Regions from separate parts of the Sediminibacillus sp. JSM 1682029 genome, predicted to be linked through region 3. Evidence: riboswitches for the same ligand, from Rfam matches in the RefSeq annotation. Region 3 holds a riboswitch; each other region holds the start of a gene.
The links. A riboswitch is a leader RNA that binds a small molecule or an ion and turns the genes downstream of it on or off. The one in region 3 is predicted to bind S-adenosylmethionine.
Positions count from the first base shown of each region.

Region 1: linked by a shared signal. The riboswitch ahead of ABVF09_RS02650 (5-methyltetrahydropteroyltriglutamate--homocysteine S-methyltransferase) and the one ahead of ssuE (NADPH-dependent FMN reductase) in region 3 are both predicted to bind S-adenosylmethionine.
Region 2: linked by a shared signal. The riboswitch ahead of metK (methionine adenosyltransferase) and the one ahead of ssuE (NADPH-dependent FMN reductase) in region 3 are both predicted to bind S-adenosylmethionine.
Region 4: linked by a shared signal. The riboswitch ahead of ABVF09_RS17480 (iron-containing alcohol dehydrogenase family protein) and the one ahead of ssuE (NADPH-dependent FMN reductase) in region 3 are both predicted to bind S-adenosylmethionine.

Region 1 is NZ_JBEWYY010000001.1:530,461-538,560, forward strand. It holds gene ABVF09_RS02630 (L-carnitine dehydrogenase) at 1-293, opposite strand, end outside; gene ABVF09_RS02635 (beta-keto acid cleavage family enzyme) at 297-1,184, opposite strand; gene ABVF09_RS02640 (TetR/AcrR family transcriptional regulator) at 1,629-2,165, opposite strand; gene ABVF09_RS02645 (alpha/beta hydrolase) at 2,328-3,278, opposite strand; SAM riboswitch class I at 3,433-3,536, shown strand; gene ABVF09_RS02650 (5-methyltetrahydropteroyltriglutamate--homocysteine S-methyltransferase) at 3,825-4,955, shown strand; gene ABVF09_RS02655 (heavy metal translocating P-type ATPase) at 4,972-6,897, opposite strand; gene ABVF09_RS02660 (nucleotidyltransferase family protein) at 7,402-7,974, opposite strand.
Region 2 is NZ_JBEWYY010000007.1:11,375-19,474, forward strand. It holds gene asnB (asparagine synthase (glutamine-hydrolyzing)) at 1-1,363, opposite strand, end outside; gene ABVF09_RS12580 (hypothetical protein) at 1,537-1,806, opposite strand; gene ABVF09_RS12585 (LCP family glycopolymer transferase) at 1,972-2,859, opposite strand; gene ABVF09_RS12590 (sigma-70 family RNA polymerase sigma factor) at 2,843-3,376, opposite strand; gene metK (methionine adenosyltransferase) at 3,623-4,822, opposite strand; SAM riboswitch class I at 5,036-5,141, opposite strand; gene ABVF09_RS12600 (thiol-disulfide oxidoreductase DCC family protein) at 5,224-5,610, opposite strand; gene pckA (phosphoenolpyruvate carboxykinase (ATP)) at 5,860-7,437, shown strand; gene ABVF09_RS12610 (ABC transporter substrate-binding protein) at 7,757-8,100, shown strand, end outside.
Region 3 is NZ_JBEWYY010000004.1:263,822-271,921, forward strand. It holds gene ABVF09_RS09355 (dicarboxylate/amino acid:cation symporter) at 1-846, opposite strand, end outside; gene ABVF09_RS09360 (hypothetical protein) at 984-1,436, shown strand; gene ABVF09_RS09365 (hypothetical protein) at 1,433-1,804, shown strand; gene ABVF09_RS09370 (hypothetical protein) at 1,886-2,242, shown strand; gene ABVF09_RS09375 (LCP family glycopolymer transferase) at 2,519-3,475, shown strand; gene ABVF09_RS09380 (hypothetical protein) at 3,779-4,195, shown strand; gene ABVF09_RS09385 (cation:proton antiporter) at 4,476-5,711, opposite strand; SAM riboswitch class I at 5,880-5,987, shown strand; gene ssuE (NADPH-dependent FMN reductase) at 6,047-6,655, shown strand; gene ABVF09_RS09395 (LLM class flavin-dependent oxidoreductase) at 6,685-8,064, shown strand.
Region 4 is NZ_JBEWYY010000013.1:57,408-65,507, reverse strand. It holds gene thiD (bifunctional hydroxymethylpyrimidine kinase/phosphomethylpyrimidine kinase) at 1-770, shown strand, start outside; gene ABVF09_RS17500 (ABC transporter ATP-binding protein) at 1,133-2,035, shown strand; gene ABVF09_RS17495 (ABC transporter permease) at 2,028-2,969, shown strand; gene ABVF09_RS17490 (DUF4064 domain-containing protein) at 2,997-3,410, shown strand; gene ABVF09_RS17485 (carbon-nitrogen family hydrolase) at 3,538-4,332, opposite strand; gene ABVF09_RS17480 (iron-containing alcohol dehydrogenase family protein) at 4,352-5,446, opposite strand; SAM riboswitch class I at 5,539-5,640, opposite strand; gene ABVF09_RS17475 (pyridoxal phosphate-dependent aminotransferase) at 5,788-6,966, shown strand; gene ABVF09_RS17470 (MBL fold metallo-hydrolase) at 7,577-8,100, opposite strand, start outside.

The sequences.
Region 1 (8,100 bases), on a different contig from region 3:
AGTTCTTCCCGTTCAGGAACGTTTTCTTGAATCAAGTCTGCTTCTGCAACTGCTTCTTCGATGGTAGGCACAAAGCGCAAGCGGTCAATGGTTGCCCCTTCAGCCAAACCGATTTCCTCCAGTGACGGCCATGCCAATTCCACTGCGCGGCGTGTTTTCTCTTCCGCGCCTTCGGCTGGATCAAACGCTACAACCTCGTGACCGTTAGCCAAGAAGCGGGCAACCCAACCGTTACCGATCACTCCGGTACCAATGACTGCGAACTTTTTAGGTGCTATTGTTGTCTTATTCATGATTTATCTCCCTCCGTTCGGGTTTCTCAATCCGTACTGCTCACGGGCTTCTTGTGGTGTCATTACTTCCATTCCGTTCCCATGCAGCATAGTGATTGCCTTTTCGACAAGCTGGTCGTTACGGGCAAAAACTCCTTTGCTTAAATACAGATTGTCTTCCAATCCTACGCGGATATTGCCGCCTAGCATCGCTGCTTGAGCAGCGATCGGAAGTTGCATTCTGCCAATGCCAAATGCGGACCAATGAGCATTTTCCGGCAATCGATTTTTCATGTACGCCATGGTTTCGATATCGGCTTCTGCTCCCCAAGGAATACCCAGGCAAAATTGAAACATTGGATCACCGTCAATCAGCCCTTCACTTATCAGCTGTTTAGCAAAACGAAGGTGACCGGTGTCAAAGCATTCCAGTTCCGGCTTCACTCCACTGTCCTGAACCAGTTTTGCCTGTTGGCGGAGCCAGTCTGTCGGACTAAGGTAAACCATGTTGCCAAAATTTGTACTGCCGCAGTCCAACGTGCACATTTCCGGGAGCAGTTCTCCTACGGGTTCGTGTCTCTCTGCCGGGGTTTGCATATCGGTTCCGTTCCCTCCGGCTGCCGGTGTGTCAAGGCTAGGGATGAAGTCTCCGCCCCCACCCGAAGTAATGTTGATGATCACATCTGTTTCCGACTCGCGGATACGATCTACAATTTCTCGATAATGCTCGACATCATGACTGATTCCTCCGTTTTCCGGATCACGAGCATGGACATGCGCCACTGTGGCTCCGGCTTTCGCGGAAGCAATGGCTGCTTCTGCAATTTCTTTCGGTGTAACAGGTACATGCTTGCTTTTTTTCGTCGTATCACCTGCGCCGGTAACGGCTGCAGTCAATAGAACTTTATTCATGAAGGATTCCTCCCAAACGTAGTTTTCGATTTTTACTATACTGTCCGGACGGTTTAAAACACGATTTAAACTATACCATCCAGACGGTTATCTTTCAAACCGATCATCCATACGTAAGGGGTTTCATATAATTTTTTCATAGAAAAATTTCTGCTCAATCCCTTGTCAGGATTGGGATGAAGGAGAGGGAAGAAATTTTTGAAATTTGTTTTGATTGGTCGAAATACGCAGAAGGAGAGAAAGACTTCAGGAAGCGTTAGATGTAAAGAACCTGGCGGACGATGAAAAACTTAATCCAAGAACGAATAAATACAGGATAGGCCGTGTTAGGAAAGGAACTTTTAATGGGGGCTTCTCTTATGAAAAGCGCGACTATAAAAATTCGCGGATATCTGGAGCGGAAGGAAACACAAATCAACAAAAGAATAAAAAAAGCGGGCGACCTCATTCGTTCGCCCACTCCAATAGTGTCTTGTAAACCTCTGCTTTTTTCTCCGGCTCGATATGATAAATATCAAACAACTCCGCCAGCCAAATACCATCTGAAGCAAGACGGATGATGGTTGCCTTTACAGGATCAAGTCCATCCTCTTCTATCTCTTGCTGCCATTCAGCATACAGCTCCCGGATGGGATCAAGCAGTTTTTCATTGACTGCTTTTGCTGCCAGCAATCCGGCGTTCATATCTTTATTTTGATATACTTGATTAAACGTGACGTTTACATAGGCACGCACCCACTGCCCTTTTTCTTCCGGGTCCATTTCTGCATTGTTAGCTATTTTCTCCCGATAGTTATTGGTCAAATGTTCAACCATCCCTTCTACCAGGGCTTCCTTGGAAGGAAAATGGTACAATAATCCTCCCTTACTGATACCTGCTTCCTCCGCTACAGCTTCCAGAGTCAGGTTAAATATCCCTCGCTCGCTGACGATTTTGGATGCAGCAGTAAGTATTTCTACTTTTCTAGAATGTCTGCCCATGAAACTCTCCTCTTGCTTATCAGATTTTATGCCATTTACTATACTACCTGGACGGTTCGGTTTCAAATAAATTTTATGAAGCAACTCAAATTTCCTCCTTGCCAAAAACGCTAACACCCCTATCTACGATGCCTTTCGCTAAAGAGGAAAATTCTTTCATTTTCAAATGCCAAGAGCCGATTCGATAAATGCTTCCAATCGTTTTTGAAATTCAGCGGTGGCAGCCGCGTAAGCATCCGTATGCCCCGCCCCCGGTACAATCCATAACTGTTTTTCACTATCGGCCGCTTCGTACAGGCGATGCGCCATTTCGGTTGGCACGAGTTCATCTTGGTCTCCATGTATAATAAATAACGGCCGGGTATTGTCTTTGACCTGCTCGATCGCCGAGGCCTCCCCGAACCAGTAACCAGCCCGAAGTTTAGTCATCCCGCTGGTGAGAGATATCAAGGGAAAAGCAGGAAGATGGTACAGGTGCCGAAGTTGATGGGATAATTCTTCGCTTGCATCCGTGTATCCACTATCCGCGATGATCCCCTTCACTTGAGAAGGCAAATCTTCTCCACTGGTCATCAAAACTGATGCCGCTCCCATCGAATTTCCATGTAAAAAAATGCTTTTCATTTTATAGTCATCGATCAGTCGTTGAATCCACCCCTTAATGTCCAGGCGATCGTGCCAGCCATAACCGATATAATCTCCTTGACTTTCCCCATGTCCCCGGGCATCCGGCATAAGAAGCGAAAATCCATGATCATAATAAAATTTGGCCAGATCACCCATTTGCTGACCATAACCCCGGTAGCCATGTGCGAGGATAACCGCTTTACCCGAAGCTTGAGGATGTTGCAAATAATAAGCGCGCAGTTTCAATCCATCATGGGATGTCATTTCGATTTCTGCCAGGCTCTGGACGGAAAACCAGTCCTGTGCTTCGGCAAGTAATTCCTGATCCGTTTCGCTGTTTGGCAGCTCCACAGGTTCTTCACTATAAAGTTCTACTTGTTCCCCACGCTTTATGCCTTGGTTATAAAAGTAATTACTGGCTCCAATGAGCAGCACAGCGAGTAAAAAAACTACACTGCCAGCAATCCAAGCTATCTTCTTTTTCATTCCATCCCCTCTTTTGTCTGTTTCTTCTATCATTATAGCGAAAATAATTTGGAAGCGCAGTCATTTTCTTCTTTCCAAGAAAAATGGAAAAACTATTGTTTTCCAGAACGATTTGGTGTATGGTTAATGACAATCAATCTCAAAATTTAATCATTGCTTATCAAGAGAGGTTAAGGGACTGGCCCGAAGACGCCTCAGCAACCAGCCTGAACGGCATGGTGCTAAATCCAGTAGACATCCGTGTCTAGCAGATAAGGAGAATGTGAATGAAAAGAGCCTTCTTCTTAGAAGGCTCTTTTTTGTTTTGAGATCGCTTCTAAACAGATAAAGAAGATTTCCCCTTTTCTTTCGTTCTGTTTTACGAATGGGGGGCTTAGTGTTTCAAGGAATATCATCGAACCGAAATCGTCCTCAGGCTCATAATTATGGTGCAGGAGCGGCAGGCTGGCGATTGTTCAAAGAAAGAGATCGAGCAAATCCCTCTTTACGAAAAAGCAACAATGCTGAGAAAATTATTTTCAATCACTATTTGAAAGGAAGATTTTTATGGAAAAAAAGCAATTTGATCAAGCTGTAAACGTGCTTCAGAACCCGCCTTTTAAAGGAGATCATGTCGGCAGTCTGCTGCGTCCGGAAAGGCTTAAACAGGCACGTTTGCAACATCAAAATGGAGAAATTACGACAGAAGAACTTCGATACGTGGAAGACGAAGAGATTATCCGGGTAGTGGAAAAACAAAAGGAAGCAGGCCTTCAAGCTGTGACAGACGGAGAATTCCGCCGTTCCTGGTGGCACTTCGACTTTCTGGAACAACTCGATGGGGTGGAAGGTTACGTGCCGGAAAGCGGGATTCAATTCCATGGCACAAAAACAAAAGCACGCGGAATTAAAATCACAGGAAAAGTCGGTTTCAGCGGGCACCCTATGGTCCAAGATTATAAATTTTTACATAGCATCGCCGGGGATCATACCGCCAAGATGACGATACCAAGTCCGAATATGCTGTATTTCCGCGGAAAACTGGAGTACCCCCCTTATGAAGACCAGGAAGTGTTTTTCACTGACTTAACCCATGCTTACAAAAAAGCGATCAAAACTTTTTATGATGCCGGCTGCCGTTATTTACAACTCGATGATACTTCCTGGTCGTTGTTTTTCTCGGAAGACGGACGCGCGCGTATACGGGAAAACGGCCAGAATCCAGACGAACTCAGCCGCTTTTGTGCCCGATGTATCAACGAATCGATTGCCGACAAACCAGATGATCTGACAATCACCATGCACATTTGTCGTGGAAACTATCAGTCCACCTGGGCCGCCTCCGGTGGTTATGACGCTGTGTCGGAAATCATTTTCGGCGGTCTGGATGTAGACGGTCTGTTTCTTGAATACGATGACGACCGTTCCGGAGGATTCGAGCCGCTTCGTTTTGTCAATCGTTCAGATTTGCAAATTGTCTTGGGACTGGTCACATCCAAACACGGTAACTTGGAAGACAAAACGTTCATCAAAAAACGGATTCGACAAGCAGCAGAGCATGTAGACAAAAATCAGTTATGCTTGAGTCCGCAATGTGGGTTTGCTTCCACAGAAGAAGGAAACCTGCTGACGGAAGAAGAACAATGGGCGAAATTGCGACACGTCGTAAACATTGCCGATGAAGTATGGAATAGCTGACAACAGAGACTGCCTGCTAGCGCAAAAGCCGTAACCCATTTAAAATAACCAGGATCGTACTGCCTTCATGGCCGATTACTCCTAGAGGCAAGTCGAGAACCTGTATGAAATTGGTCATGATCAATAACAGAATGACTGTGACAGAAAAGAAAACATTTTGTTTAACGATTCTGTTCATTCGACCGGAAAGCGACACGGCGTCGGCGATCTTGCTTAAATCATTTTTCATCAAGACGATATCTGATGTTTCCAAGGCTACATCTGTACCTGCCCCCATGGCTATCCCCACATCAGCCGTAGCCAGGGCGGGTGCATCATTGATGCCGTCACCGACCATGCCGACTGTTCCATACCGGTCTTTCAATCGGTCGATATACGTTAACTTCTCATCAGGCAGGCATCCTGCCGCATAATCATCGATTCCACATTCCGCTGCTATTGCTGCAGCGGTTTTTTCGTTGTCCCCGGTCAGCATAACGGTCGTAATGCCATTTTTCTGCAAGGTGTTTAGTGCTGCCGCTGTTTCCTTCCTGACCGTATCCTTTAGGGCTATCACCGCAGCAATGCCTCGCTCGTCGGCAGCAAAAACAACCGTCTTTCCCTCCGCTGCCAGACTGTCGGCGATACCTTTCCGGAATCCCGCTGCCTCTTCCCTTCCGACGAAGTCGGCACTGCCGATTTTCCAACTCGTTTCTTCCAATACTGCCTTTATACCATGGCCGCGTTCTTCTGTGACCTGTTCCGGCAGAGAAGTGGCATGCCCTTTTTTTGATTCTGCATACCTTACAATAGATTGAGCCAAAGGATGATTCGAGTTCGCTTCTATCTGCCGGATGTTTTCTAGAATGCTGACATCGTCGTCACGGAAATAGGCATCGGTGACGTGAGGTTTCCCTTCTGTCAGGGTACCTGTCTTGTCGAAAGCTATTGCCTTCAAACGGGACAATTTTTCCAAATGGATGCCGCCTTTAAACAGAATGCCGTGGCGGGCACCATTGGAAATCGATGAAAGCATCGCAGGCATGATGGAAGCGACCAATGCACACGGTGATGCTACTACCAGTAGCACCATCGCACGATAAATTGCTTCCTGCCAGCTCCAACCAATGATAAAAGGAGGAATCGTCATCATTAATAGAACAGCGATCAGGACCGCTTTCACATAAGTACCTTCAAACCGCTCTATAAAAAGCTGGGATGGCGACTTTTCACTTTGAGCGGACTGGACTAGATAGATGATTTTTTGGAATAGCGTCTTATCAACAGGCTTGCTGACTTCCACCGTAATGGTGCCATTCATATTGATTGTACCCGCAAATACGTTGTCGCCTTGCTGTTTTCCGACCGGAAATGCTTCACCAGTTATCGCCGATTCATCCAATGAAGTGTTTCCTCTGCTTATTTTTCCATCAGCCGGTACCCTTTCGCCTGCTTTGATGAGAACAAGATCACCCACTGCCAACTCTGATACTGCTACTGCCATTTCTTTTCCGTTTACAAGCCGTACCGCTGACTGAGGCTGCAAATCCATCAAGCCTGAAAGCTCCTTTTGACTTTTATTCATCGTATAAGTCTCCAGGGCCCCACTCAAAGCAAAGATGAAAATCAAAATGGCTCCTTCTGTCCAGTAACCAATTGCCGCTGAACCTATTGCAGCAAACACCATCAGCATTTCGACATTCAACTTCCTGTCCTGAATGGTTTCAGTCAAGCCTTCCTTCGCTTTTGCATATCCGCCAATCAGAAATGCCGCAAGATGAAGAAAGATAAACATTGGCTCTGTTATTCTCTCCTCCAACGACCAGGCAATCAACACCAGAAATCCACTGCTGATGGCTGCAACAAGTTCACCATGATTTTTCAAACCATCAACCAATTTGCTGATGGGAGTAGACGCTGTTTTTTCTTTAGCCGTCCCTGCCTGAACAACTTCGGAGCTCATCTCCACCACTTCCTCTCTCTTTACAGGATTTATTATTTTATAATTATTATTATCTAACTAATATTATAAATTAAAACGAGAGGAAATCAAGCTTAAACGCTCATTTCTTTATCTTGTGCTTATCACAACTGCTTGTTCACTACCTAGTTTATTTAGATTAAATAACAAGAGTTCGGGCTCTACTGTTCACAATCCAACTAAAAAAGCTGCCTGCAGCATTTTTGCTGCAGACAGCTCACACGGCAATTTTCAAAGAAAAAATCAACCAACCTTTCTTTTTCTTTATTAATCAATCCTGTTACTTTTTAGGCAAATATGCCATCCTATTAACTGAAGTATATCTCCATTATTCAGCGCAAATGATTCAGTTTAATTGCATCCACAATCAAAGAAATGAATCCCAACTGTCCATCTGTTCCGTTTCCTGGGTATGAATCCATCTTGGATTGTTACGATAAATTCCTGCGCCGATCACAACCATCACTTCTTGATCCCTTCTACTCACTAAGCTCCCCCTTTGTAAATGGTTACGTTACTCCAGTTTTGTTTCCATGCCTTGTTTTCCATCCGTTGGTCAAATACCTTTAGCAGCTCTTTATCGAGAAACTTTGGCGTTGGTTTCACTTCAAGGTTTAATAAATCCTCTATTCCATGCGGAGCGGAAAGGACCATATCTCCAAGCTCGTTGATTTTCACCCCGATTGCTGTTGCAGTTTCCGGAAAGTTGGCCATTGCATCCACCGAAGACGTATAGGGAGGAAGTCCATTGATTAGATGCATCCGCGCCTGATTTTTCACCGACCATGGCAGACCGGGAAGAACGAGTGATAACTGTTGCTCCAATTGCTTCTCGTACGCTTCTTCCGGGTGCTCTGGGTCAAAGAAAATTACATCTATATCGGAAAGCGGTGTTCTCCTATTAAATTGATGCAACGTGTCCCAAATTTTCGCCCGGACAAATCCGGCACACACCCACCAATCCGGCAAATGAAGTGTTGCAGCTGCATGGATGACTTCCATCATCCAGCTATCTTCCTCTATCAAACGGATGATATCGCCTTCTGTCTTCATCACTATTTCCCCTTTCCTTTCAGCATAGCCTCGGTGGTTTCGACAAGAAGATCAGGCCTGTCAAGATGAATGGCGTAACTGGCAGTTCTTTGCATCAATAACCTTTTTCATTTCTTCAACGTTTTCCACCAT
Region 2 (8,100 bases), on a different contig from region 3:
GCGGTTTGGTGATTTGCTGGTAATACAAATCAGGATGATAGGCTTTCAACAGCTGTTTTTTCTCCTCATCCTCGAACATTTTTGCGTTGCCGATATACCGATCCTTCAGTGGCGTGGTTCCTCGTTCCAAGAAGCTCTTGCCCCTGACACCTTCAGGAAGCACGGCCGCCACTTTGGAAAGCAATCCTTTGGCAGGTGACGGAATCGACTCGAACAATTTCAACGATTCCGGCTCGCGGTAAATATTATATCCACCGAACAATTCATCAGAACCTTCACCGGAAAGCACAACGGTTACATGCTTACTGGCTTCTCTTCCGACAAAATACAACGGTACACATGCCGGATCTGCCAGCGGATCATCCATATGCCACATAATCTTCGGCAGTTTTTGCACATATTCTTCCGGCGTGATCGTGTACGAGATGTTTTCGACATTCAGTTTTTCCGCAGTTTCTTTCGCTACATCCACTTCGGAATAGCCATCTCTTTCAAATCCTACCGAAAAGGTTTTGATATCGGGGTTGAACTCCCTGGCCATTGCTACAATCAATGAAGAGTCAATCCCGCCGGATAAGAATGAACCGACCGGGACATCACTGCGCATATGAACATTGACAGAATCATACATAACATCCTGGATACGTTTGATCCATTCGTTTTTTTCCATTAAAACCGGCGCGAATTTGGCATGCCAATAGCGTGTGAATTCAATCGGTTCGCCTGGCTTTTTGACAAAGAAATGGCCCGGTTCCACCTTTCCGATGCCCTTGGTCAATGTCAGTGGTTCTGGAGCGAACTGAAAGCTTAAATAGTGCTGCAGGGCTGCAGTATCAACTTGCTCACTTTCCATCATCATGGTAATGCTTTTTTTCTCGGACGCGAAGTATGTACCCTCGTCCATTTCGCTGTAAAAGAGCGGCTTGATCCCGAAAGGATCTCTAACCCCATACAGTACTTGCGTCTGCTTATCCCAAATCAACACAGAAAACATTCCTCTTAGTTGTTCAAAAGCGGCGGTTCCGTGCTCTTTGAACATAGCAATGATAACTTCCGTATCAGATTCGGTGGTAAACGTGTATCCTTTTTCGATCAATCGGTCGCGCAGCTCGATATAATTGTAAATCTCTCCATTGAAAATCATCCAATAATGGTCGTCATCATAATTGAACGGCTGCTGACCGCTTTCTATGTCGATTATGCTTAATCTTCTAAAGCCAAGTGAAATATATTCATCATAGAAATACCCTTCGTCATCGGGCCCTCTATGGGAAATAATGTTATTTTGCTTTTGAAAGGTATTTTTGTTGTCTTGTTCTGGTGCTTGAGGTTGGTTGCGGATCATTCCGATAAAACCACACATAATCTTGCCTCTCTTTCTATATGTTTACATCTTGTTAATTATAGCACAATCCAAATTTCAATACTAACCGAAAAAGGGGCGGAAAGTGCAATATCACAAAAAACCTGCCAAAAGACCCGGCAGGCTTCCTAAATATTTTTTCGGAAACCTGGACGGGTTTTCGGCAGTTTCTCCTACCAAAAAAGGAAAGGAAGCAAGGTAAGTGCCGCTATGGAGGCGAATGCTACTCCATATGCAGCTCCGTAGCCCCATCCCCAGCCCGGTCCATATAAAAACAAGCCCGGACCGCCGGGACCAGGATCTCCGACTCTTTCTTCGATCGGGCGGATAAACACACGGTCCCTGTGCACTCTATCGATGATTCCCCGATGCACAGTGCCATCATGACAGGTAATCTTGACCGCTTCCCCAATATTTCTGTTGCACGTTTCAAAATGGCTCAAAGAATAACCTCCTTTGCCTGGCATCTAGAACTTTCCATGAGTTCTTCATACGCCGGTTACAGCCATTATATGAAACCATCCCCCCAGCCCAATCGGGCGGTTGGACCAGAATTGCTGCGGATTTTGATTTTCAAAACCATTTGCCCTTCTGTGTTTATTGGGTTTTCATTCTCGGTATCCGACATGCTGTTTGAGTTTGTTAGCTGTAGATTCCAACAGGTCTTGATTGATTTTTACATAGTAAATTCCATTAATGAATGTTTCCTCCGTACCCTTTTCCATATCCATGACCTCGACGGATGCAGCATTACTCCCATCCACTTGGAAATGGTTAAGAATGTTGTCGGGTATATCCGTTTCACTCACTTCTAATATCTTGTTTATTTGTGAACCGGATAATCGCTCTTCCAGTAAATCTCTCATTTTATATAGCTGGACTGGACCATTCTTGCGGTCGTCTTCCTTTATTCCCAACATCCCGTATATTTCTTCTTCGGAAAAAATGGAATAGTAATCAATGGGCATATCGAAAAGTGTAGAGACTGTTGCCAAAACAGCTTCTGGGGAGGAATGATAAGCATAAGCATGCATTAATTTGTCTTTCTGGGTCATTTCTCCTGCAGGATCACTTATATCCACATAAGCATCACTTGGGATGGGCACTAACTTTACACTTTTATCGATGCTATTATAGGTCAGCAAAATATGAATCGAAGTTCTACCACTATTGTCCTCAACCGCTTCCTTTCCGATCAGTAACGCGGAAAATGATGTGTTTTTCTGCTCAGAGGCCTGATTCGAACTCGGTACCTTTGTTTCATTGGTTTGATAAAATTCAGGTAAAAGGAAACCGATCATTATGAGCACTACCATCAAAGTGCCCAATATGGGGCCGACATACCGTTTACCAATACGGCGCAAGGTAGTGCTCCTTTGATGATAGGGGGCAGGGCTCCGCTGGATTCTTTTAAACGTTTCCAACCTGTCTTTTTTAGTGAACGTCAAATCCTGATTGTCTTCATACCTTGATATTCGCTTAGTGAATTTCCCCATACACCTCAGCCTCCTCAAGTAAATTTTTCAGTCTCTGTTTCCCTCTTCTCAGTCTCGTTTTAACGGTGTTCAAATTCAAACCAGTGACTTCCGCTATTTCCGTGATGGCCAAGTCTTTGTAATAATATAAATAAATAACTTCCCTGTAGCTTGCGGGTAAAGAAAACATAATATTTTTCATTTCTTCAGATTCCGATTTTTTTATGACCTCCTTTTCTGTCAAGGAGGAAATAGATTTGATCGCATTTACAAAAGCGCTTTTCGTTTGGACTTTTCGGTAATGCCAGCTTCTTAAATAATCTTTGCACTGGTTGACCGTGATTCGGTATAACCATGTTTTCATCGAAGAATCGCACCGAAAGCCATCTAAGTTTTCATAACATTTAATGAAAGAATTCTGAACCATGTCTTTTGCGGTTTCCCTGTCTTTCACGTAGTTGAATGCCAATCTGACTAAATCACTTCCATGTTTTATCATCATTTCTTCCAAGATAGCTTCTTTTTCGTCTTTTTCCATGACTCCCCTCTTTTCCACCTTTCTCAAGTAGCTCCATCTATAGACGAAAGCCGAAATTTATTTGTTTCAGATTCCAGTAACTTTTTTGAAACACTCAAATGTTATACGGAGGAAGGTATGTTTCAGGGCGCTTTATTACAGGGACCGGTAAAATACCACAAAAGAAGAAAAACCGAACGAGTTCGAAGGTCGTCCTTCGAATCATCGTTCGGTTTTCAGGGGGTCACGGTTTTCCCCCGGCCGCTCTTATTGATTTAAAATTTTCTTCAAGCTGTCGACCTTATCGGTCTGTTCCCAGGGGAACATGACGTCAGTTCTGCCGAAGTGTCCATAGGCAGCTGTGTTTTGGTAAATAGGACGTTTAAGATCAAGCATCTTGATGATACCGGCAGGGCGAAGGTCGAACAATCCCCTTACAGATTTCACCAATTCATCTTCCGTCACTTTTCCCGTGCCGAAAGTGTTGATCGATATAGATACCGGTTCTGCAACACCGATTGCGTATGCAAGCTGCACTTCACAGGATTCGGCCAGTTCCGCTGCTACGATGTTTTTCGCTACATAGCGCGCAGCATATGCAGCCGAGCGGTCCACTTTTGTGGCATCTTTTCCGCTGAATGCTCCGCCTCCGTGACGGGCATAGCCCCCGTAAGTATCTACAATGATTTTTCTGCCGGTCAAGCCGGCATCTCCTTGTGGACCACCGATTACAAATCTTCCGGTAGGATTGATGAAGTATTTTGTCTTATCGTCCAGTAACGCTTCTGGCACAATCGGCTTAATGACGAATTCTTTAATGTCCTGTTGAATTTGCTTGAGCTCGATTTCCGGATGATGCTGAGTGGAAACGACAATGGTATCCACTCTTACCGGTTTGTCATTTTCATCATACTCGACCGTCACCTGGGTTTTTCCGTCCGGACGCAAGTATGGCAGGATGTTTTCTTTTCTCACATCGGACAAACGTTTACTGATTTTATGGGCAAGTGAAATGGGAAGCGGCATAAGCTCTGGTGTTTCATTGTTTGCATATCCGAACATGAGGCCCTGGTCACCAGCACCGATTGCTTCGATTTCTTCATCGTAGCTTGTATCCTCGCGTGCTTCCAATGCCTGGTCAACCCCCCCTGCAATATCTGGGGACTGTTCATCAATTGCAGTAAGGACAGCACAGGTCTCTGCATCAAAGCCATATTTTGCTCTTGTGTACCCAATATTTTTCACTGTCTTGCGAACAATGCTTGGAATATCCACGTAAGTACTGGTAGTGATTTCCCCCGAAACTAAAACAAGTCCCGTCGTAACGGTTGTCTCGCATGCCACACGAGCATCGGGATCACTTGCTAAAATTTCATCTAAAATGGCATCAGAAATCTGATCACATATTTTATCCGGGTGTCCTTCTGTAACCGATTCTGAGGTGAATAATCGACGATTTGCAGTCATTCTGCTAAATCCTCCTTCATTTCATCAAATAATACGGAACCGCTCTTTCCTAGGTATGTTATTACAAATTCATTCAGCAGGTGAATTTCCATTTCCGTTTCAACTGTTTTTTGTCCTCTATACGAATAAAATCATATGCGCACGGTAAATTACCTTTTACCAAACAAAAAACCTTTCCTTAATAGGGAGAAGGAAAGGAAAATGGCCTTTCTCATCTTATCGTCCAAGGTAAAACCTTGCATCAGGTTGGCACCTTTTCATCTTCGTGATGGTTGCCGGGTTTCTTCGGGCCTGTCCCTCCGCCGTCTCTGGATAAGAGAGTATCCGTTCGCACTTTATCGTAACGAAACAAGCCGGCGATGTCAATAAATTACCACCTTTTTGGTTGGAATTAAACACTCCTATTGCGGGAGTTTGCACACGCCGTTTGTGCATTTGTTTTTGAAAATGCGATAACGGTTTCTGGCTATCAACCGGTATACTGGATCTCCTACCACTTCGGCCTTTGGCAAGTACATCAAGACTCCGAGAGGGGCAGTCAAAGGGCAGCGCGCAAGCATAAACCGGACTGCATGGTAACCTGTGCTTATTTTCCCGTCCGGCTTCACGATATGGATTTCACCCATCATCGCCTCCCGTTGTTTGTCCGAAATGGTTTGCCTTTTTTCATATTCCTGCAGCGATAACCAGCGAAAAGCACCAAACCAGTCCAGCATTTCAATTGCTTGTTTTGTTTGACGGCACAAATAACAATCTCCATCATAAAGTACAATTGATTTATGTTCCATATTATCCCGCCTTTTTTAAAAGATAAATAAAAATCTCAGAGAATGTCTAAGCCCGTACTTCTTTTTCCCACAGCCGCTTGATGCGCTTTTCTTGTCTTTTTAATCCTTTACCCTTTATTTTAACGAAAATAAAACGATAGCGGAAATCTAAACGATCATCTTTCAATTTGTCATTAAGTATGTTATATATTAACCATTATGTTATACTACTCGTTATCAAGCCATCAATTCATACAAAGGAGTGAGCATGTGAACCACACAAATGAAAGCGCTTCTAAATTATCCGATTCCCTGCAGAACTGCAGACTCAATCTTTCAACAGAAGAACTGGTCGAAATCATCGAGGAACGCGGCGAAGGCAGCATAACTGCCGATGGGGCAGTCAGCGTCACTACCGGAAAATATACCGGGCGCTCTCCGAAAGACAAGTTCATTGTAAACGAAGGGGAAGCTTCTGAACAAGTCGATTGGGGTTCTGTCAACAAGCCGATGGATAAAGACAGCTTTAACGCCTTGTATGAACGCGTAATCGCATATCTTCACTCCCAGGATACAGTGTTCCGTTTCAGCGGATGGGCAGGAGCTGATACAGACTACCGGCTGCCGATTGAAGTCATCACCGAATTTGCCTGGCACAATTTATTTTCCCGACAGCTTTTTATCCGCGAAGAAAAAAGCAATGCCGATCATCATGATGCGTTCACTGTCATCTCCGCCCCCACGTTCAAAGCGGATCCGAAACGGGATAACACCAATTCAGAAGCTTTCATTATTATTTCTTTTGAAGAAAGAGTCATCCTGATAGGTGGAACCGAATATGCCGGGGAAATTAAAAAAGCTGTTTTCTCGGTTATGAATTACTTGTTGCCGCAACAGGGAGTGCTCCCTATGCACTGTTCTGCCAATACTGGAGAGACGGGAGATACTGCCTTGTTTTTCGGCTTGTCTGGTACTGGCAAAACAACCTTGTCAGCAAACCCTGACCGCCGCCTTATCGGAGATGACGAGCACGGGTGGTCAGCCAATGGCATTTTCAACATCGAAGGGGGATGTTATGCCAAGTGTGTCGGACTGAGCGAGGAGAAAGAACCTCAAATATACCATGCCATCAAACATGGTGCAGTTCTGGAGAACGTTTTCTGTCATAATGGAAGGCCCGATTATTCAAATACGGAAAGGACGGAAAACACACGGGCGGCTTATCCACTTACCCACATTGACAATAGTATTTTTCCGAGCCAGGGATCGCATCCCAAATCGATTATATTCCTGACTGCCGACGCGTTCGGTGTCCTTCCGCCGATCAGCAGATTGACAAAGGAACAGGCCATGTATCATTTTCTGAGCGGATACACCAGCAAGCTGGCTGGTACAGAGCGGGGGGTCACCGCGCCGGAAGCAACTTTTTCCGCTTGCTTCGGTGCACCTTTTCTACCGCTTGCTCCAGCGGTATACGCAGACATGCTCGGTGACAAAATAGACGAATATGATGCAGATGTATATCTGATCAACACCGGTTGGATAAAAGGACCGTTCGGCATCGGAGAAAGAATCCCGCTCGTTTATACAAGATCGATGGTCGACGCCGTCCTCGAACATAAACTTGATGGAATAAACACAGTACCGGATGACTTCTTCGGTCTCCATATACCGGAATCCATTCCCGGTGTTCCCAGTCAATTGCTGAAACCATGGGAAGCATGGGATTCCTATTCCTCTTATCAGGAAAAAGCAGCACAGCTTGCGGCTAAGTTCCATGATAATTTCCGGTCTTTTGCAAAGGTAAGTGAAGAAATCAAAAATGCCGGCCCTGTGTACTCCAGGTAGATGGACACAGTGCCTTCAGAACCGCCACTCCATTGTACTCGCCCAAATCCTGCAGAGAATCTTCTGATTTTCTGCAGGATTTTCATTTCTCCTTTTTTGAACTATCCCACAATCCTTCACAAATGAGATGCTTAGCTAAATAAAATAGCAAATATTTTTAATTAACCTGCAGGAAAATCGGCCGACTGTTCTTAACTTCCTCTACCAGTGGGCATTATGCCTGCTTATTTTTGATTCTATTCGCCTGGGCATTTCACACACTTTGGGCTTGCGCATACAATAACCCAACCGAACATATTTCAACGAAAGGTTGACCGATATGAAAAGAAAACAACTGTTTGGCTTATTTATACTTGTATGTGCGCTTGCATTAACAGCGTGCAGCTCGAATGGAGGAAAAACGTCGGTGAAAATCGCCGAGGTCACCCGCAGTATTTTTTATGCTCCTCAATATGTCGCATTGGAACAAGGCTATTTTGCAGATGAGGGACTGAAAGTCGAGCTGCAGACGACTTGGGGAGGAGACAAAACCATGACGGCGTTGTTATCCGATGATGCAGACGTAGCATTGGTCGGATCCGAAACATCGATTTACGTAGCTTCGCGCGGGGCCAACGATCCGGTTATCAACTTTGCCCAATTGACCCAGACTGATGGCACTTT
Region 3 (8,100 bases):
GATTTTCTTGGGAACACCCAAGTTTTCTTGAGTGTTTTTCAATGTTATCGGCAAGGTTCCTGCAGAACTAGCTGTGCTGAATGCGACTAAAGCAGCCGGTGAAATGCCTTTGAAGAAGGTGATAGGGCTCATTTTCCCATATAACCGGACTGCCGAAGAATAGACGATTGCAGCGTGCAGGATACAGGCAATTACCGCTGCAAGGATCACTTTCAGCAATGGAAGCAGCACGGACAAGCCGTATTCTCCGATGACAGGCGCCACAAGTCCCAAAATGCCAATCGGTGCCACATACATGACGATGGAAGTGATTTTATACATCACCTCTGCAAAGCCATCGAAAAATCGATAAACTGGCTGGGCTTTTTCCCCGACGAAGGTGATCGCCAATCCGATAAACAAGGCAAAAAAGATAATTTGAAGGATATTGCCGCTTGCCAGCGCTTCGAATGGGTTTTCCGGAATGATATTTAAGAAGGTATCGACAACACTTTGGGATTCTTGTGCTTCCTTAGCGGGAGCACTTTCCGAAAGTGAAACATCCACCCCTTTTCCCGGTGACATCATGAAGGCCACGGCCAGGCCGATGATGATTGCGACTGCGGTAGTCAACAAATAATAAACAACAGTTTTCAATCCTATCCTGCCCAGTTGTTTCGGATCACCGCTGCTGGCAACGCCGACGACGAGGGTCGATAAGATGAGCGGGGCGATGATGAATTTGATCAGCCGTAAAAACAAATCACCAAGCGGTGCGATGACTGCGATGGATTCTTTGAAAATAATTCCTAGAATAATAGCGAGAATGAACGCTATGAAAATTTGTGTAATGAGATTGAACTTTATTCGCACGAATACCTTCCTTCCTCTTTTCAAGTTAGAAACCCAATTATATATTATAAACACAACCACATAAAAGCTAAAGCATGGAATGGACCAGGCAATCGTTGAAAATATTGGAATAAATATGAGGAGGAAGAACTGTGGGAATACATATTATCGAATCGTTTCTGCAAGGGAAGCGCCCTGATCCTGAACTTTGTGAAGATATGATTGTCATAAATGAGGACTTTGCAGCTGTTATTGACGGTGCTACCAATGTTTCAGGCAGAATGATCAATGGAAAGTCGCCAGGAAGAATTGCTGCAGAAATCGTAAAACAAACTGTGGGACGATTGGATAGGAAAGTGACTTTGGAAGGAATGATCAAACAAATCAATCAATCGATGCAGAATTTCTATCAGGAGCAAGGTCTGTTGGAGGAGATTGATCATAAGAAGTGGTTAGCACCTTCTGCTTGTATGGCTATTTACAGAAATTACCACCGGGAGGTTTGGCAAATCGGAGATTGTCAGGCCATCATCGAAGGCGAGCTTTATAAAAATGAGAAACATCTGGATACCATCACGGCTCTCTCTATTTGGAAGCAGAGTTGAAGAAAGGGAAAACAGTAGACGACCTGCTTGTTCGCGATACTGGATGGGAATTCATCCAGCCTTTGATCCTGCAGCAGTACTATGTGCAAAATGACCCGCTAAATCAGTATGGCTATGAAGTGATAAATGGTTTCCCGATTGACTTGAGTATGATCGAGGTGACGCATGTCCCTTCCGGTAAAGCCGAAGTCATCCTCGCTTCGGACGGGTATCCTTTTTTAAAAAACAACCTGTTCGAGTCCGAAACTGTGCTTGGGAAACTACTAAACGAAGATCCGTTATGCTTTCGGACTTACAAAGCCTCAAAGGGTCTGATAAAAGGCAATGAATCATTTGATGACAGAGCTTATATAAGGATCCGGGTTTGACTCACCTCTCGCCCCGGATCTGTTTTAAAGTGTGCAAGACCGGGTATGTTAACGGTAACAAAGCTCGGAAGGGTGAAAGGAATGTCAAAGCAGATTGATGCTTATTTTAAAAATGAAAACGATGCAGAAGCAGTGCACGCCCGGCTTCAAACACTAAAGGTGAATAACGTGTCAGTCGAAGAAGTGCCGGAAGACACGGATACAAAAGTTCTCGTTCCGTTTTTCCCTGCCAATACAGGTACCGGTACCAATGGCGGTTTTGCCCCGATCGCTCCATTGGTCAACAAAAATCAGCAGAATCAATCAGGTGACGGAAATCCGGAAACAGTGACACATCTACTCCATTTCGACGTAGATGAAGCGGATTATCAGGAAGCGATGGACATTCTGAAAGAAAGTGATTGTTATGGGCAGCAATCACAAATGGACGGATCGTAAAATCAGATGAAAGCCAGAGAAGCAACTGCTTCTCTGGCTTTTTTACTTTTTCAAGCCCGCAAGGAAAACAGAAAAACGAGCAAAACAGCCTTCACCGGGCCCGTGTTTACTATTTCCTTGATTCGGAGTGACACTACCTTTTTGAAACCGTCTTGTATATTGGAAAAAGTTTTCGACAAAAAATTTTTCGCTAAGGGTAGACAAAAATTTACAATGTTATAGTATAATGGTTGAAGAAAAAGAAGTCGTTAATAATAATAGATGGGGTGTATTTACTTGGCTGAAAGCAGAAGAGCTAAAAAAACGGGAAAGTCGAAACGCTGGTGGAAAATTCTACTGGCTGTCATTGCGGTAGTCGTTATTGGCGTGGGTGTCTACGCTTTTTCTATATATCATAATGCTAAACAAACGGTTGAGGAGCAAATGCACAAGCCGGTCGACTCAATCGATACTTCAGTCGGCAAAAAAAAGGTGAAAGACAACGAACCTTTGAATGTCCTCCTTCTGGGTGTAGACGAACGTTCTGGAGATTCCGGCCGATCAGATGCCCTGATGGTTTTATCGCTTGATCCGGAAGACGATAGCATGAATCTGGTTAGCATTCCCCGTGATACTCGTACGGAAATAGTGGGGAAAGGGTACGAGGATAAAATCAATCATGCGTATGCCTATGGTGGAACAGACATGTCGATCAACACAGTGGAAAACCTGCTGGATATCGAACTTGATTATTATGTGAAAATGAATATGGAAGGTTTGTCTGAAATGGTAGATGCAGTTGGCGGCATCACGGTAGATAACAAGACTGACTGGATCGACGAGGGCTATTATAAAAAAGGCTATCATTACGAAGAAGGCAAAATCGAACTAGATGGGGCCAAAACAATGGGCTTTGTCAGAATGCGTCATTTTGACAGCGACTTTGCCAGAACAGGTCGTCAACGGCAAGTATTCCAAGCAATTGTCGATAAAGGCGCCAGTGTAGCTTCCGTGAACAAAATCGATGATATGATCGATGTCCTCGGGAATAACATGGAAACCAATATGGATTTCAGTGACATGAAAAATCTGATGATGAACTATCGGGACACCAGGAAAAATGTTGTCAGCTATCAAATGGAAGGCGAAGGCACTTATATCACGAATTCAAGCGGTCAGGATGTGTATTATTTGGTCGTATCCGATGATGAGATTCAAAAGGTGCACGATATGATAAAGAAAGCGAAATCTTGATAAGTGGGCAAAACCCAGGGGGCTAAGTGAAAAAACTCCTGGGTTTTGTTTATTTGAAATCCGTTCTGTATTATTCTCTTTAAGTCCAGCACCATGTTGCATTATGGCTCTTTCCCCTAGAGGAATGTGAGGAGTTCACCAGCAGCCCAGAAGGAGACAAAAATTGCAATTATTGTGAATGGACTCTTTTCGCTTCTGATGACAGCGTTCTTTATCCCATCGTAAAACATTCAACGGGTAAAACATTTGGTCACGGGGAATAGTTTAACTAGATGCTGACTCGGAATGGAAAGGATGGATCAGATGTACAAGAAAGTCAACGAACTCATTACCCTGCTGGAAAACAGCGGGAAATGTGAAGTGAAATTGATCAACCGGGAAAAACACAACTATGGTATTGAAACAACGACAAAGCTGCCATGGAAGCGGCATTCCAAGCGTTTCGGAAAAATCCATGCGGGGGAAAATCGATTGCGGATCGATTTGGAAGTTCCGGAGAATTCTATCCCTATGGAGGAAATAAACAATGCAATTAAATTGCCGTACCGGGAGGATTTGTCCCATCTACGCACCTCTCATTTCGGACTTACACAACATGAAAAGGGATATGATACGGTTATCATTCAAATCTACCGTAAGGAGTTAGACGATTATTCTTTTGAGGACGAACCCTTCGCCTCTTTTGTCAATAAAGTGATTGAAGTGAATACAGCAAAATAAAGTGGAACGACGCAATAATGGCCAAGCCAAAAACCGGACGTTAATTCGAAATCCTGTTCATTCGGACTCGTCCGGTTTTTTATATGAATTGACTTTGACAAATAATAGCATTCTTACATTCTCACATGAATGGTGAAAATACACCACGTGTGCAAGGTAAAAGGTGATTCCCTCTCCGCGGGCATGGATTCAGCGTACTGTCAAAGAAAGCCGCCTTACCAAGTGGAGCTTGATTCCGCGCTGTTCCCGCCTGCTTCTATGTCCTTTGCATCGGGACTTTTTATTCTTTCGAATCGGCGCCCGACAGACCGAGCTTTTTGATCAATGGTTTGATGGACAGGCCTTGCACGATCAAAGAAAACAAGACAACCGAAAAGGTCAGTAACAGGACGGTGTCACGGCCGGCGAATTCGGTTGGCAAGCTGAGAGCAAGTGCAATCGACAAGCTGCCTCGCAAGCCGCCCCAGTTCAGCAGGATACGTTCTTTCCGGTTCAAATCTTTGACAGGCAGTGTACTGATATACAAAGCGATGATTCTACCCAGGATTACAAGGATGATTGCATATGCGATGATGTCCCACTGGTTATTGAAATCAATATTGCGGATCTCCAAACCAATCAACAAAAAGATGATCGAGTTGGCCACAAGGGTGATGACATCCCAGAACGTATTGATGGTGACCCGCGTTTTTTCCGACATACCGATTTTCCCGCCATAGTCGGCGAACATAAAACCACCCGCAACCACTGCGATGACCCCGGAGACCTCCAAATGTTCCGCGATAAAATAGCTTCCGAAAAACAAGATGGCCGACAGGGCAATTTCAAATGGATAATCATCAAAAAAGCGGATGATTTGGGAGAACACAAAACCAAGGATGACACCGACCAACACACCGCCGAGACTGAATTTCAGGAATAACAGGATGCCGCTGCCAAGCCCCTCCCAGCCTAATTCGATATAAGTAAGCAAATAGATCGACGAAATTTTGAACAAGACGACCGCAATCCCGTCGTTGAACAGTGATTCCCCTTCCATGACCGTGGATAACTTTTCCGAAACACCGAGTGACTTAAATATGGATACAACACTTATCGGATCTGTGGCACTCATCAAAGCGGCGAATGTGAAAGCGACCGCTATCGGCAATCCGATAACATAATGAGTGGATAAGCCGATCACGATAAAGGAAAGAAACGTACCGGCGAATGCCATGCCAAGTACGGCCCGCTTGTGCTGGTATAAATGGTGAAAGGGAAGTTTTAACGTCGCATCTCCGAGTAGAATCGGCAAAAACAAAGATATGATGATTGCCTGGAACACTTCTGATTGAGTGATATATGCCTCTGCTTCGTCAATAAGCGGTACATGTACGTTAATAATACCAAGAATTAAACCGACCAAAACGAGTGCAATTGTATAGGGCTGACCGATTTTTTTGGCAATTCCGATCACGGCGATCGAGATAGCAAGCAGGATAAGGATTTGGATAAAAGTCTCGTTAAATTCATGCATCACGATTCCTCCTGGATTAAGTATATCTATATGTTTCTCAAAAACTGGGCAGATAAACCTGGCTGGAGTAAGTGCAGGGCACTTTCAACAGACAGGACTATTCTGATTATTGCAAAAAGTGGTTGACATGGAAAGCCATTGGTATTATGATAGGTGTCAAATTAAAAATTCTTATCCAGAGAAGCCGAGGGAACTGGCCCATTGACGCTTCAGCAACCTCTGACCATTGTCAGAAAGGTGCTAATTCCAGCCAAGATCATTCTTGGGAGATAAGAGCGGATATCGGACGATGACAGCCCTCTTTTCTCATGTTGCGGAGAAGGGGGCTTTTTCTAATGAAAAAAATCCCTCTTTCCCCGAGTCGAAACGCAAGCCCATTTGGCAGAAAGGGAGAGATTATTTTGAGTGAAATCATTATTTTATCGGGAAGTCCTTCGGCCCAATCAGGAACCGACGTGGTTTTGAACTATTTAGGGGAGTCTTTGAGGCAAAAAGGGTTTTCCACCGTACACTTATCCGTAAAGGAGATCCCTCAGGTCGACTTGTTTGAAGGAAGGTATGACAGCCAGAGTGTAACGGAAGCGGCAGCGCTCATCCGGAAGGCGAAAGGCGCGATTGTCGGGTCTCCCGTTTATAAAGCAGCTTACTCAGGGGTTCTAAAGGCATTTCTGGACATATTGCCGCAGGATGTGTTGGAAGATACTCCGGTTTTGCCACTGATGACAGGCGGCAGTCCCTCCCATTTGCTGGCATTGGAATATAGTCTGAAGCCGCTATTGGCGACATTGAAGGCACAGAATTTGAAAGGTGTTTATTTGTTGAACGAATGCATAGACAAACAGGATATCAATCAGCCGATTCACGATCCTGATTTAAACCAGCGATTAGAAAAGCAATTGGACTATTTTGTCCAGACGGTCAACAAGCAAAAACAGCCAATTTGAACCAATAAAACAATAGGAGGAGAAAATCGATGACGGATAAGCGGATATATTTGAATGCCTTTGATATGAATTGTGCGGGACACCAATCGCCAGGATTATGGACGCATCCGGACGACCAATCACACCGTTATAAGGACAGTGAATATTGGATAGAGCTGGCAAAGCTATTGGAAAAAGGGAATTTCGATGCTGTGTTTTTGGCTGATGTGCTAGGCACCTATGATGTTTACGAAAATTCTCGGGATGCGGCAGTAAGGCAGGGAGCCCAGTCGCCTGTGAACGATCCGTTGCTGGTCGTACCGCTCATGTCGGCCGTCACCAAGCATCTCGGTTTTGGCGTGACCGCTTCTGTCAGCCATGAACATCCCTATACCTTCGCCCGAAGAATGTCGACACTCGATCATTTGACAAATGGAAGGGTGGGCTGGAATATCGTTACGTCTTATTTGAAAAGCGCAGCAGTCAACATGGGTTTGGAAGATCAGGTAAGTCATGATGAGCGGTATGATATTGCAGAAGAGTATGTGGATGTTTGCTATAAGCTTTGGGAAGGCAGTTGGGAAGATGATGCAGTCCGTCTCGATAAAGAGAATGGCATCTATACCGATCCGGAAAAGGTCCATGACATCCAGCATGAAGGAAAGTATTTCAAAGTGCCTGGCGCCCATTTGAGTGAACCTTCGCCACAGCGTACACCGGTTATTTATCAGGCGGGAGCTTCCAAGAAAGGCAGGGCCTTTGCAGCCAGGAATGCAGAGTGTGTCTTTATCGGAGCTCCAACCAAAGAGGCTGCCAGGAAGTCAGTCAAAAAGTTGCGAAAAGAGACTGAACTGGCTGGGCGGAATCCAGAGGATGTGAAAATTTTGACCATGTTCACTCCCATTGTAGGGCGCACAGAACAGGAGGCGAAGGAAAAGTACAACGATTATAAAAAACATATCAGCCATGAAGGGGCACTTGCCTTGTTCGGTGGATGGACCGGTATCGACCTTTCGCAGTATGGCCCTGATGAAAGTTTGCGGTATGTTGAAAACAATGCCATCCAATCAGCAGTCGAAAACTTTACAAGGATTGATCCGAACAAACAATGGACAGTAGAAGAAATCAAAGAATTTATCGGGATCGGAGGTCTTGGCGCCTATGCAGTCGGCTCGCCCGAACAAATAGCCGATACGATGGAAGAATGGGTCAGAGAGGCTGGTATCGATGGCTTCAATATTGCATATGCGATTACGCCGGGAACTTTCCGGGATTTCGTCGATTTGGTTGTTCCGATTTTACAAGATCGAGGCCTGATTCGCTCTAGCTATGAAGGAGAAAGCTTGCGGGATAACCTTTTTGGAGCAGGACCGCGTCTTCTTGAAAACCACCCCGGGAAAAAGTACAGCAGGGCAACTCAAACTGTGTAACCAAGGATCGGAGAGGTGTACCCAGCCTCTCCGATT
Region 4 (8,100 bases), on a different contig from region 3:
CTGCGGCACAAGGCAGTGCGGGTATCCAGGCCGACTTGAAAACATTTCAGGAACGGGACGTCTATGGCATGGCTGCCATTACAGCCATTGTCGCCAACAATCCCGTCACCAGTGAAGGAATGTTCACCAATTCGCTGGAAGCGATAGAAGCGCAGTTTTATACAGCAGTTAAAAATGTCGGAGTGGATGGTGTGAAAACCGGTATGTTGTTTACGAAAGAGATCATCAGTCTGGTTGTCCGACTCCTTGAAAAAAATGCCCCCGCAAGTTTGGTGGTGGACCCCGTCATGATCGGTAAAATGGGGTCGCAGCTTTTAAAAGATGACGCAATTGAAGAAATGAGGGAGAGGCTGTTTCCGCTTGCTACCGTTATCACCCCTAACTTGCATGAAGCGGAAAGAATAATGGAGAGCGGTCCGATTACCAGTAAAGAAGAGATGAAACATGCTGCAAAATCGCTCCACCGCTTTGGGGCGGATTATGTCATCATCAAAGGTGGTGCTCTACCGGAAGATGCAGTCGATATCCTGTATGATGGAAATGGATTTATGGAGTGGGAGCAGCCGCGCATCGATACCATTCATACGAGTGGAGCAGGCTGCAGTTTCTCGGCAGCGATTGCCGCAGAACTGGCCAAGGGAGCTGCTGTGGAGCAGGCGGTGAACACAGCCAAGGCTTATGTCACTGCTGCGATCGAGCATGCCCTCGATTTTGGCAAAGGAATAGGGTCCACTTATCACGCAGCATATCGAAAACACCGGGCCCGATAATTGTCATTCTGTGTTTCAGAGTATTTATACTGCAGGCGTTAGCCGGGGCCGCGCACAATCCGACACACGATAAGTCGTTAAATGAAAAGTTCCTTTTCTTAGAATTAGTGCATTTTACAATGAAACCTTTTAAGCTGCAGTTATGTTCTAAGGTTAGGAAAGATAAGGGTGTGCTAATGGCTATGACCCCCTTTTTACAATCTTAAACAAACGTTTGACCGACTATTCTCGGAATCTAGCTATTTTTTTGTCCAGTGGAAGGAAATAGTAATTTTATTGAAACCTCTGGAAAGGCGAATACGTACAAGAAGGAAGAACGGATTACAAATGGAGGTGTCCAGTAAGTGGCAGCAGAGCCAGCAATGAAATTAATCGACTTAAAGAAAGATATCGGTAAAAAGCAAATAATCAAAGGGTTGACGTTTGATATAAACCCAGGTGAAGTATTCGGTTTTCTTGGGCCGAATGGAGCCGGGAAAACGACGACAATCCGGATGATGGTCGGGCTGATGAAAATTAGCGAAGGGGATGTGGTGATCAAAGGAAGTAGTATCAAATCCAACTACAAGGATGCTATTCGACATGTGGGAGCAATCGTGGAAAATCCAGAAATGTATCCCTTCATGAGCGGTTGGAAAAACCTTCTCCACTACGCAAGAATGATGTCTGGCATCACCGAGGAGCGGATCAAGGAGGTTGTTTCCCTAGTAGGATTGGAGAAGGCGATCCATGAAAAGGCCGGTAGGTACTCCCTTGGGATGCGTCAACGGTTGGGGATCGCCCAAGCCTTGTTGCATCGACCGTCGGTTTTGATTCTTGATGAACCAACCAACGGACTCGACCCGCATGGCATTAGAGAAATACGTCAATACATCCGGAGTTTGGCGGAAAAAGAAAACGTGGCTGTCATTGTCTCCAGTCACCTGCTTTCCGAGATAGAAATGATGTGCGACCGTATTGGTATTATTAAGAATGGGGAACTTGTCGCAATTGAAACAGTCAAAGGACTGACAAAAACAGACGAAGATCTGATACATATTGAAGCTGTGCCGCTTGACCGGGCAAACGAGCTTCTGCGCCAGACGTTACAGCTCGAACCAACCGTGGAAGAGGAGAATATAAAACTGACAGTAAAACGGGAGGAAATTCCGAGTATTGTAAAATGTCTGGTAGAAGGGCAAGTGGATGTATTCGGTGTACAAGTGCAACGCTCGACACTTGAAGATAAATTTTTAGATGTGATTGGGGAGAATGCGATTGAGTAATTTTTTCAAGCTCGTCTATAACGAGCAAGTGAAACTTTATGCCAGAAAGTCTACCTGGATCATGTTCGGAATCCTTGCGGCTATCATACTGGGTGTGGCCATTCTCGGTAAAACGGTAGGAAATGTGGACGAAGCGCAGTATGGCGATGACTGGCGTCAGCAATTGGAACAGGAAAACGCCGAAATTGCCGAGGGAAGCAGTGAGGAAGAGGTCGCCAATCATTGGGGTATACAGGAAAACAACTACTATTTGGATAATGACATTAAACCTTTAGAGTATGACGCGTGGCAGTTTGTGGTGGAAAATGTGATGTTGTCCGCTCTGTTGAGTCTCTTTACCATCATCGTAGCTGCAGGGATCATTGCCCATGAGTTTCGATGGGGAACCGTCAAGCTATTGTTGATCCGGCCGGTTGCCCGGACTAAAATCTTGTTTGCTAAATATGCATCCGTTTTGTTGTTTGCCTTTACATCGCTTGTGTTTTTGCTTGTGTTTTCCTGGATAACAGGGGCGATATTTTTCGGGGTCAATGGCGCGAATCCTTTGCTGGTGATCCAAAACCAAAATGAATATACGCAAATCGCTGCTTGGGCAGAGATGGGCCGTTCCTATGGATTGCAATTGATCAACCTGGTGATGATGGCCACTTTTGCATTCATGATTTCTTCGATTTTCCGAAACAGCGGTTTGGCAATCGGCTTTGCGATTTTCCTGATGATGGCCGGGAATTCCATCATAGGCTTTTTCATGCAATACGATTGGGCCAAATATATTTTATTCGCAAACACAAACTTGGAACAGTATTTTAGAGGAACACCACTGATCGAAGGCATGACATTGTCGTTTTCAATTGGTGTCCTGATTGTTTACTATGTTATTTTCATGGTCCTGTCCTGGTTGTTTTTCACAAAACGGGACGTAGCGGGACATTAAAGAATTCAAAAAGAGGAGGAAATGGAGATGAAACGAACAGCAGAAATTGCACTTGGGGTTATCGGAGCTATCCTGTATGCTCTTTTCACATTCTTCGGAATAGTATTGATGACTTTGAAAGGTAACGATGAATTTATTCAGGAAATGGAAAATGCGTTTGCGGAGCAGGGAATGGATAATATGGGGAGCATCTCTGAGATGATTTCCGGCGGAAGCTGGTACTTGATCATCGTTTCGCTGGTGGCAATTATTCTGGGAATTGTAGCCCTCGTATTTTTGAAGGGGAATAAAAAGCCTAAAGCCGCAGGAATCATATTGATTATCACCGCTGTCTTATCTTTCGTTTTGTTTATGGGAATGAGTCTGATTCCGGCGGTGTTGTACTTGATCGCTGGTATTATGGCCTTGGTAAGGAAGCCCAAAACCCCGATAACAGCCTGAACGGTCGTTGTAGGACAAAGACAAGCGACTGGGAAAAAAGCATCGTAACCAATAAAAACCGAACGATTTATAAAATTCGTTCGGTTTAGCTTTTGTCCCGCTCTGTTTGTTTCTGCTTGGGATTCGCTTATTTCAGTTTGTATAAGTCAGTCCTACGGTCACTGTATATCGGAATCGTAGCCCTGATTTTCTCTACTTCGTTCAAATCAACGGTTCCCGTCAATATCGTTTCCTCCTGTCCTGCCTCGCCAAGAATTTCACCCCATGGACCGATAATCATCGAATTACCGCCAAACTCGTTATTCGGATCAGATCCTGCGCGATTGCAGGCAACCACAAAGCATTGATTTTCGATAGCCCGGCTGATAAGGAGAGCACGCCAATGATCAATACGCTGCTTCGGCCATTCAGCGACGACATAGAGAACCTTTGTGTCATCCAGCATGTGCGTTCGGATCCATTCAGGGAAACGGATATCATAACAAATAACTGCTGCGCTCTTCTGGTTTTCTAATATAAACGTTCCGTCACTGTTACCTTCTATTAAATATTTTTCTTCATCCATCAAACGGAACAGATGAGCTTTGCTATATTGCTTGATAACATTTCCGGTGCGGGCAACAACTATCAAGGTATTGCTTGTTGCTTCCCCGACCCTGTTGGCTACCGAGCCTGCTATCATATTAATGTCCAGTTCCTTTGCCAATCTGCTCAGAAATGCAATCGTCACATTGGCGCCTTCATCCGCTATTTCATCGAGCCGTGTCAGGTCATACCCGGTTGTCCAAAGCTCGGGGAGCAGGATGGTATCCGGCGCGCTTTTTTCCACCGCTTCCCTAATCAGTTTTTCCGCATGCCGGAAATTGGTTTGCGGATCACCGAAAGCGATATCCATTTGGATTAGTGCATAGGTCTGCTTCATGATTGGGTCCCCTTTCTTATTATGAATACGGAGTCGCATTCACCAGCCACTCTTCCAGCTGTTGAATGCCGGCTGTCACCTGTTGCGCGTCCGTTATATGCATGAAATGAATCGACTCTCCCGGGGCTGTAGCAGCAGCGGCAATCGTTTCTACTGCATTCTTCCGTTCCGGATCGATCCCTAAATCGGACAAGCTGACTGGCAATCCCAGCTCCCGATAATGCGGAAGGAGTCTTTTGATTTCCTCCGGTCGTCCTTCTAACGCTAATTGAACCAGGATACCATAGGCAACTTTGTCACCGTGAAGAATCGAGTGGGTTTCCGGCAAATGGGTCAATCCATTGTGGATGGAATGAGCCCCGGAGATGCGGCCGTATTGGTCACCGAAGCCTCCCACCATTCCTCCAGCCATAATGATTGTTTCAACAGTCCGTTTAAATGAATCAGTGATTGTACCTGCCTCGAGTGCCTTCAGTGCTTCTCTACCTTCTCTAAGCAAAGTATCCCGACAAAGACGGGCAGCCTGCAACGCGATTTCCAATGGAACCTCCTTTGTCGGAAGATCACGTGTCAGTACATCTGCCTCATACCATTTGGCGATAGTATCCCCTATGCCCGCCCGCAAAAAGGATGACGGCGACTCGATCAGTATGTTCGGCTCGACAAGCACCAGCCAGGTGCTTCGGGGAAAAACGGTGTACTCCTCGAAGTTCCCCTCCAAGTCATAAAATACACTAAGCGGTGTCCAGGCTGCGCAGTTCGATGCCAAGGTCGGAATCAAGATCACCGGCAGTCCTGTTCGGCTTCCGGCCGCTTTTGCCAAATCCAAAATCTTACCCCCGCCTATTCCGATAATGAACTCGGAACTCTCTTCAAGCGCTGTCTTGCCAATTCGATCCGCTTCTTCATGTGTACAATCATTTTGATAGGATATGTAAGTCATCGGTACTCCGGGATCGACAAAGTGACGCTTCGCTGCTTCCCACGATTTTTCGCCATGCAGCAGCAGCCCGAGAGAAAATCGCTGTTCCGCGATTTTTTCAGGAAGTAATTCCAGTACCCCTTGATAGCAATGATAGATGGCAGGAGCGCCTTGAACTTGGATTGAACTCAATGTAAGCACCTCGTTTTCTAGTAAAATAACATCCATGCATTTCCGTAAAAAAACCCCTTCCACCAAAGGAAGAGGTTGCGTGTCGGCTCTTCCTCTTATCTTGCAGAATTGCTGCAGGATTTAGCACCGTGTGAGTCTGTTCACCGGTTGCCGGGCTTCGCAGGGCCATTCCCTCCACCTTCTCTTGATAAGAGTTTAAGATTCACTATAATTGCTTGCATTATCCCACCATGAATATTTTCTGTCAAGAAACTAACTGGATGGACGGCTTTACAAATTCCAAGTTAGTAGCTATGATTAGATACTATAATTTTATCGATCTATCGGGAGCGTGACACACTGTGAAAAATTTTGAGCAATCAGACTTACTGAACAGACTGCCCGACCAGTTCTTTGCCAATCTGGTGACAAAGGTGAAAGGCTTGGTTGACAAAGGGCACGATGTAATCAATTTGGGACAGGGGAACCCGGATTTGCCGACACCTGATGCCATTGTAAAGGAATTGCAGGCAGCAACGGAAAATCCGGCTTATCATAAATATTCGCCATTTCGTGGCTTTTCGTTTTTAAAGCAGGCAGCGGCAGAATTTTATAAACGAGAATACCAAGTGAACCTTGATCCAGAATCGGAGGTCGCTGTCTTATTCGGTGCAAAAACAGGACTGGTGGAATTAAGTCAATGCTTGCTTAATCCAGGGGATCTCGCATTGCTCCCTGATCCAGGCTACCCGGATTACATGTCCGGAATCGCTCTGGCGAATGCGGAAACACATTTAATGCCATTGGTGAAAAGCAATGCATTTCTTCCAGATTATCAATCGATAGATACGGAAATTTGGGAGAGAGCCAAACTGCTGTTTTTGAATTATCCTAATAACCCGACTTCTGCTGTCGCCGACAAGTCGTTCTTTGATGAAACGATTGCAATGGCAAATAGACATAACGTGTGTGTCGTCCACGATTTTGCTTACGGGGCACTTGGCTTTGATGGCGAGAAACCGCAAAGCTTTCTTCAATCCGAGGGTTCCAAGGAAGTTGGTGTGGAGATTTATACGCTTTCCAAAACTTATAATATGGCAGGTTGGAGAGTGGCTTTTGCAGTCGGAAACCCTTCGGTAATCGAAAGTATCAACCTGTTGCAGGATCACATGTATGTCAGTTTGTTCGGTGGAATCCAGCATGCTGCTGCCAAAGCGTTGACTGGCGATCAGACTGCAGTTGCCGAACTGGTGCAAACCTATCAAAATAGAAGAGATCGATTTATGGGACGATTAAATCAAATCGGCTGGAAGGTAGAAAAGCCGAAAGGGACCTTCTTTGCATGGCTGCCGGTTCCGGTTGGCTTTACTTCTGAATCATTTGCCGATTTATTATTGGAAAAAGCCCATGTTGCTGTGGCACCGGGAAACGGGTTCGGAAAAAGCGGCGAAGGCTATATACGTGTCGGTCTACTGGACAGGGAAGAACGTTTAGAGGAAGCCGCCGACCGGATAGCTGCTTTGAATCTGTTTGATAAGTAGAGAAATAAAAAGGAGGCCGGGACAATCACTCCGGCAAGGTACTTCACTTTCCGCGGGCACGGCTTCAGCTAACTTGGCAAAGAATACTGCTTTGCCAAGTGGATCTTCAGCTCGCGCTCATCCCGCAGGAGTCTATGTACCTTGCCTCCGTTGAATGAAGTTGGTTTCTCCTCTGACGAGAATTCCGTCTTTCTTTTACGCTGTTGATTCGCAACCTACAATTCTCAAGAATATCGAACCTGCCCCCTCTAATTTTTCGTCTTCATCACTGTTTGGAAACCTATCAGTCAATAGAAGAATACGTTTCTCTATTCTATTCCTCTTGTCTTGATCACAAGGAAATCAGACAGCGAAAATGTAGCGAAAGTAAGATACGGAGACTCCAACGGGAACAGCACGAGCTGAAAATCCCGCAAGAAAGCGGTTGGTGCTTTCTGAGGAAGTGGAAGCCGTGCCCGTGGAAGGCGTAGTATCTTGCCGTAGCGATACGAAACACGCATCAAACAACAGGAAAAAAGAAGTTTATCGAAGTCACAAGCAAAAACCGAACGGACATTTCCAATTCGCCCGGTTTTTGCTTTGGTGCCATACTATTGTCCCAGCTTTTTCGTCAGCTGACGGCACACCGATTAGGGCCGGCTTCCATCTCCTGCTGCTGCTTTGGTTCAGGATGGACGAGTCCTAAATTGGCCTGACGTATTTCCTGATAGCTGTTTGGTTGTGGCGGCAGGTTTTCTGTAACCAATTCGATAAACCGCTTTTGTGGAGAAATATTCAATCGCTGATTGTTTGTGTATAACGCTTGTAATGTACTTTGAACTTTGCCGTCCTCAGTCAATTCATTAGTACTGCTAAAATGCGTCGGCAATACAACCATTCTTTGAGATAAAGAAGGAAAGCGATCATATAACGTAGCATGCAAGTATTTCGCCCACTCGTCTGCCTTTCCAGCTAAATCCGGGCGGCCTATCGATTGGACAAACAGGGTATCCCCCGTCAGTAAATATTCCTGGTCCACGATAAAGCTTGTACTTCCATAAGTGTGACCCGGAGAAGCTAAGACGGTAACGGCTCGCTGATTGTCTCCCAGGGCGATTGTCATGCCGTCTTGAAGGGGGGTATAGGAAAACGAAG